DNA from 2 places in the Microbacterium sp. Root1433D1 genome. Region 1 is predicted to be linked to the other one. Evidence: predicted binding sites of a transcription regulator. Region 1 holds the regulator's gene; the other holds the start of a gene.
What was found. The regulator LexA, encoded in region 1, represses DNA repair genes until DNA is damaged. The targets are predictions, from matches to a motif close to TCGAACANNTGTTCGA.
Positions count from the first base shown of each region.

Region 2: ASD13_RS12225 (HNH endonuclease signature motif containing protein) is a predicted target of LexA. The motif match lies at 2,040-2,055, and genes of this name have one in related genera.

Region 1 covers NZ_LMFN01000003.1:927,637-931,098, reverse strand. The annotation lists gene ASD13_RS15440 (histidinol-phosphate transaminase) at 1-771, opposite strand, end outside; gene ASD13_RS15435 (LysM peptidoglycan-binding domain-containing protein) at 838-1,206, opposite strand; gene lexA (transcriptional repressor LexA) at 1,496-2,182, shown strand; gene ASD13_RS15425 (S9 family peptidase) at 2,309-3,462, shown strand, end outside.
Region 2 covers NZ_LMFN01000003.1:241,685-245,146, forward strand. The annotation lists gene ASD13_RS12215 (M15 family metallopeptidase) at 1-562, shown strand, start outside; gene ASD13_RS12220 (acyl-CoA dehydrogenase family protein) at 715-1,878, shown strand; gene ASD13_RS12225 (HNH endonuclease signature motif containing protein) at 2,086-3,462, shown strand.

The DNA.
Region 1 (3,462 bases):
GGCGCTCAGGTGATAGGGCAGACGCACCAGCCGCAGCGCGTCGATGAAGGCCGGATCCGCCGCGAGATAGCCGACGCGAGCGCCCGCGAACGCGAACGCCTTGCTCATCGTGCGCGAGACGGCGAGCCGCGGACGCCCTTCGAGCAGCGTCAATGCGGACACCGCGTCGCGGGGAGCGAACTCCTGGTAGGCCTCGTCGACGATAACGATGCCCCGAGCCGCGTCGTAGACGGCTTCGACGACGTCGAGCCCCAGCGGCGTGCCGGTGGGGTTGTTGGGCGAGCAGAGGATCACCACGTCCGGGTCGGCGGCCCGCACCTGCTCGGCGGCCTCCTCCGGCGTGATCGTGTAGTCGGGCTGCCTGGTGCCGGCGATCCACCGCGCCCCGGTCCCCTGGGCGATCAGCGGGTACATCGAGTACGTGGGCGCGAAGCCGAACGCCGTGCGCCCCGGCCCGCCGAACGCCTGGAGGATGTGCTGGAGCACTTCGTTGGACCCGTTGCCCGCCCAGATCTGCTCGGGGGTGAGCCCGTGCCCCAGATACTCGGCGAACGACTCACGAAGGGTGCTGAACTCCCGGTCGGGGTAGCGGTTGACGTCGCGGATCGCCACGGCGATGTCGTCGAGGATGTCGCTGGCCACTTCATCCGGGATCGGATGTGTGTTCTCGTTCACGTTGAGCGCGATCGGAAGGGGCGCCTGCGGAGCGCCGTACGGCGTCAGTCCGCGAAGATCATCACGTAGCGGGAGATCGTTGAGGGAGAGGGTCACCCTTCCCATGTTAAGCGGCGCCCCGAGTCGATGACGCAAAGTTGCTGCAGCGACGCTGCGGCAGGATCAGTTCACGTACTGGGCCGGGATGGCCAGTGTCTGACCGATCTGGAGCTCGCCACCACGCAGCAGGTTCATCCGGCTGATCTCACCGATCACGTCGCGCGGGTCGGCGTCGGGGGCGACGCCGGTGGCGATCGACCAGAGCGTGTCGCCGGGCATGACCGTGACGGTCTCGACGCTGACGGCCGCGGTGTCTGCACCCGAGGCGATCGCACTGCCACCGCTGAGTGCGGCGAACGCGATGCCGACCGCGAGCGGCACGGAGGCGAAGGCCAGCAGCACGGCGCGGCCACGCGTCGTCAGTCGGAGTCGCGTCGAAGGACGGGTCGACGCCGGAACGACTGCTGCGGTGCTGAAGCTGATGCTGCTCATGTGGTGCTCCTTAGCCTGTCCCGGAGCCGTGAGGCGACCGGGGAAGTTGGCGTAGCGTTCGCATTCCCGCCTCGGCCGGGAGCCGTGAATGCGAAGCTACGTACCGAAGATATCTTCGAGTTCGAACATCTGTCAAGTATTCTTCGAAACCCCGCCGACGATAAGGCCGACACGCTCGAACAGATCTTCCAGATCGGCCCGATTCTCGGATACGGTTTCGATAAGGACACCCCACCACGGGCCTCCGACATTCGAAGAGGGACGTCGGATCACGCACTGAAGGAGCACCATGAGCGAGAACTCTGCCCCCGAGTCGGAGGCACCGCGCACGCGCCGCCGGAAGAGCCTCAGCCCGAAGCAGATGGCGATCCTCGAGGTCATCCAGAACTCGATCGCGCACCACGGCTACCCGCCGAGCATGCGCGAGATCGGCGACGCCGTCGGCCTCAAGTCCCTCTCCAGCGTCACCCACCAGCTCGGACAGCTCGAGCTCAGCGGCTATCTGCGCCGCGACCCCGGGAAGACGAGAGCTATGGAAGTGCTCATCGATCTGCCTGGTACCAGCACCGAGAGCCCCGCCGACGTGGCGACCCCGGTCGGAGACGCCGCGCTCGTCCCCCTCGTCGGGCGCATCGCAGCCGGCGTGCCGATCACCGCCGACCAGCAGGTCGAGGAGATCTTCCCCCTCCCCCGCCAGCTGGTGGGCAAGGGCGACCTCTTCATGCTCAAGGTCTCCGGCGAGTCGATGATCGATGCCGCCATCTGCGACGGCGACTGGGTCGTCGTCCGCTCCCAGAACAGCGCCGAGAACGGCGAGATCGTGGCGGCGATGCTCGACGGCGAGGCCACCGTGAAGGTGCTGCGTCGCCGCGACGGCCACACCTGGCTGCTCCCCCGCAACTCCGCGTTCGAGCCCATCCTCGGCGATGAGTCCGTGATCCTCGGCAAGATCGTCGCGGTACTGCGCGCGGTCTGAGACAAGACGGCACGACGAAGCCCCCCGGGTACCGGGAGGGGCTTCGTGGCGTCGGGCAACGGATCAAGACCGCGATGCTCCCGTCCTGACGCACGGGCGTCCACCTTCGACGCCTAGGCTCGAAGCATGTCGTCGTCCCCCTACGGTTCCTGGCCCTCGCCCTTCTCCGCGGCCTCCGTCGCGGCCTCCTCTCCGCGCATCGACGGAGCCCGCTTCGTCGGTGCGGAGATCTGGTGGGGTGAGTCGGTACCCGCCGAGAAGGGACGCGTGACGGTGCGGAGTTCTTCCGGCTCCGAAATCCTCCCCGCCCCCTGGAGCGCGCGCTCTCGCGTGCACGAGTACGGCGGAGGCGCCTGGACGGTCGATGAGCACGGCACGCTGTTCTTCGTCGATGCAGGAGACCAGCGGGTGCGCCGCCTGAGCGTCGGAGCCGAACCGGTCGCCCTTACCGCCCCGGGCCCCTCACACGGCGGTCTGCGCGTGCAGAACGGCCGCCTGCTGGCCGTGCGCGAAGACCTCTCGACCACGCCGCACCTCCGCTCGGTCGTCGAGATCCCGCTCGATGGATCCGCCGCCGAAGACCCGTCCGCGATCAGGGTAATCGTGCAGGGAGACGGCTTCTTCGCCCACCCCGCCCTCTCTCCCGACGGCACCCGCGCGGCATGGGTCGGCTGGGATCGAGGACGGATGCCGTGGGAGGACGCGCACGTTCAGATCGCAGAGGTCCCCGGCGGGGCGCCGCACACGATCCCCTCGCGGGCGGCGCTGCAGCCGGAGTGGCTCAGCGACGCGGAGCTGATCTTCGCCGACGATCCCGACGGTCGCTGGGCTCTGCAGCGTGTCACGCTCGATGGGGTGACTCCCACCGGGCCGGCGCGACCGTTCGCCCCTGCCGGCGCTCCTGTCGATGCGGACACCGGCTACGGGCTGTGGGTGCTCGGCAACCGCTGGTACCAGCCGCTCGACGACGGCCGCATCGTCGCCGTCCGTACGAACGGCCGCGACGAGGTCGTCGTGATCGATGCCGACGGCGGCGTGAGCGTGATCGACTTCCCCGGTGACGGCCACGTGAGCATCGATGCCGTCGACGGCACCAGGGTGCTCCTCTCCGGCAACGGCTCTCGGGCGACGGCGGGCCTGTGGTGCGTCGACATCGAATCCGGCGAGTTCACCGCCGTGCGCGGTGGCGAGCCGGTCGATCCGGAGTGGATGCCCGCGTCCATCCCGATCGAGATCGAGGGTCCCCGCGGCGCGGTGCACGCATTCGCCTATCCTCCGGC
Region 2 (3,462 bases), 690 kb from region 1:
GAACAAGTCGTCGCCGCTGAACCCGCCAGAGTACGAGCCGACGGACCTCGCCTCGGTGCCGCTGCAGATGACGACGCCGTCCGGGCGCGTGCGCACCGACGTGGCCGCTGCCGTCGGCGAGATGGCGGATGCGGCGGTCGCTGCCGGTGTCGGGCGGATCGGCGCGAACAACGGATACCGCTCGTACGGTCTCCAGGTGACGACCTACGGCTCGCACGTGCGATCGCAGGGCCAGGCCGAGGCGGATGCCGGCTCGGCGCGTCCGGGACACAGTGAGCACCAGACGGGTCTCGCGCTCGACGTGGTCGCGTGCGGGACGGGCTGCGGCGGCCTCGATGGTTTCGGCGCCACGGCGCAGAGCGACTGGGTCGCGGCGCACGCCTGGGAGTACGGATTCATCGTGCGCTACGAGCAGGTCGGCACCCCGGTCACGGGGTATGCGCCGGAGCCGTGGCACGTCCGCTATGTCGGCGTCGACCTCGCCGCCGCCTATCACGAGGGTGGGTTCCACACGCTCGAGGAGTTCTTCGCGCTGCCGGCCGCCCCCGACTACGCGCACTGAATCGGCGCGGAACGCCACGGTTGCGGCATCCGACAACCGCGGTACCCAGTGTCACGTTTTATGGGATGCATTCTCACAACGTCCTGTCCTGGACTGGTCGTGCGACGTAGAATCGCCGGAGCAACGATGCATGAGACGTTCAGGAGGACGGCATGGAACGCGACATCTACGACGAGGATCACGAGGCATTCCGGGACCTGGTCAAGGACTTCGTCAAGCGCCACGTGACCAACGAGGCGATCGAGCGGTGGGACGCCGCGGGGGAGATCGACCGGGCGACGATGCTGGCCGCCGGAGAGGCGGGTCTGATCGGCCTGTCGGTCCCGGAGGAGTTCGGTGGCGCCGGCATGCTGCAGGACTACCGCTTCCGCACGATCGTGATGGAGGAGGTCATCGCCTCCGGCGCGGGTTCGCTGGCCGGTGCCTTCGGCATCCAGGACGACCTGGCCGTGCCCTACCTCGTGCACATGGGAACGCAGGCGCAGAAGGAGAAGTGGCTTCCCCGCATGGCCACGGGCGAGGTGCTCGGCGCGCTCGCCATGACCGACCCGGGTGCGGGTTCGGATCTGCGTGGCATCAAGACCAACGCCAAGAAGGTCGACGGCGGCTACATCCTCAACGGTGCGAAGACGTTCATCTCCTCCGGTACGACGGCCGACGTCGTCGTGACCTTCGTCAAGACCGGTGAGGGCAACCGTCCCGACGCCTTCAGCCTGCTGCTCGTGGAGAAGGGCATGGAGGGCTTCGACCAGGGCAAGAAGCTCAGCAAGATGGGCTTCCACGGCTGGGACACGGCCGAGCTCAGCTTCACCGACGTGTTCGTCCCTGACGAGAACCTCATCAGCGGCAAGGAGGGTCAGGGGTTCATCCAGCTGATGCTAAACCTGCCGCTTGAGCGTCTCTCGATCGGCGTCGCCGCAGCCGCAGCCGCGCAGGCCGCCCTCGACTGGACCGTCGCCTACACGAAGGACCGCGAGGCGTTCGGCGAGCGCATCGCCGACTTCCAGAACACCCGCTTCCGGCTCGCCGACATGGCCGCGACCACGGACGCGATGTGGGCGTACATCGACCGCGCGTTGCTCGCCTACAAGAACAGCACGCTCACCGCCGAGGATGCCGCGAAGGTCAAGTTCTGGGCTACCGAGCGCGAGTGGGAGGTGCTCGACACGGGCGTGCAGCTGCACGGCGGTTACGGCTACATCATGGAGTACCCGATCGCCCGCGCTTTCACCGATGCTCGCGTGCACCGCATCTACGGCGGCACGAACGAGATCATGCGCGATCTCGTCGGCCGTCAGATCGTCGGCAAGCGCTGACGTCACCTGCGCAGAAGAGGCCCCGGATGCGACATCCGGGGCCTCTTCCTGTCCCTGGTCGATCGCCGGACCTCGGTGCCACCAGGCATTCGGAGCGACGCACTCCTGGCGGCTGACTCGGTTCTCGGTCTTCACGACATGCCGGTCGCACCGGTATTCAATAGAACATAAATTCGAATGTCGAGACGGTTCGCGGTAGAATCGAGTATGTCGAAATTGACCGCGTTGCACGAGGCGATGTCACGCCTCGATGAGGCGTGGTCAGATGCCGGTGACTCCGGAGAGCTGTCCCGCGAGCAGCTGATCGAGGTGAGCGCGTCTATCGGGGTGTTGCGGCGTCGGTTGGATGCCGTGCATGTGTCGGTGGCGGCGTGCATCTCCCGCGAGTCACGTCCAGAGCTCGGGGCGGAGAGCCTGGCCAAGCAGCAGGGCTACCGCAACCCGGCGACGTTGATCGCGGCAGCCACGGGGGTGTCGACCGGTGATGCGTCGCGCCTCGTCAAGGTGGGAGAGGCGACGGCACCCCGGAGCGACCTTCTGGGTGCGCGTCTGCCGGCGAAGTATCCGCTGGTGAGCGAGGCGCTGGATTCGGGGGCGCTCGGTGCTCCCGCCGCCGCGATGATCATCGGGTTGCTCGATCGTTGTCGGATCGCCACGGGGGTGGAGCGTGTCGTCGAAGCCGAGCGCATGCTGGCGGAGAAGGCGGCAGGTCTGGCACTCGACGATGTGCGCAAGCTCGTGGTCCGTGCAGAAGCATGGCTCGATCCGGATGGTCTGGAGCCTCGTGAGGAAGAGCGCCGCGGCAGGCGCGCGCTGACACTGTTCGAGCGTGAGGGAATGGTGCATCTGAACGCCGTGCTCGATGTCGAGACCGCGGCGCCGGTCGTCACCGCGATCCGGGGCTACGTGACCGCCGTGTTCGCCGCGCGGAAAGACGCGCCCGATGCGGAAGCGCCCGATGCGGATCGGCGGACGGTGCCGATGATCCAGGCCGATGCCCTCGCGGTGTTCTGCGCGCACGTGCTCGGGTGTGAGCAGCGGGTGCCGGTCGCCGGTGCGACGGTGATCGTGCGGATGAACCTCGACGATCTGGAGGCCGGCACGGGGTCGGCGACCGTGGACGGGGTCGATCAGCCGGTCAGCGTCGGGGCCGCGCGGCGGATGGCGGCCGGGGGCGGCGTGATCCCGTGTGTGCTCGGCGGAGACAGCGAGATTCTCGATTGGGGACGGGAGAAGCGGTTGTTCACCCGGGCGCAACGGCTGGCGCTGGTAGAGCGTGATGGGGGATGCGCGATGTGCGGGTTGCCGCCGGAGATGACGAAGGCGCATCACATTCGATGGTGGAGACGAGACCACGGGCCGACCGATCTCTCCAACGGAGTGCTGCTGTGCGAAACGTGTCACCATCGCATCCACGACAACGGGTGGCAGATCCGCATCGATACTGCCGGGAGCGGGAGCGGGAGCGGGAGCGGGAGCGGGAGCGGTGCGGAGGCGCGGGTGTGGTTCATTCCGCCGCGATACGTCGACTCTGCGCGAACCCCGAGGCTCGGAGGCCGCGCACGCTTCGACATCGCGGCCTGA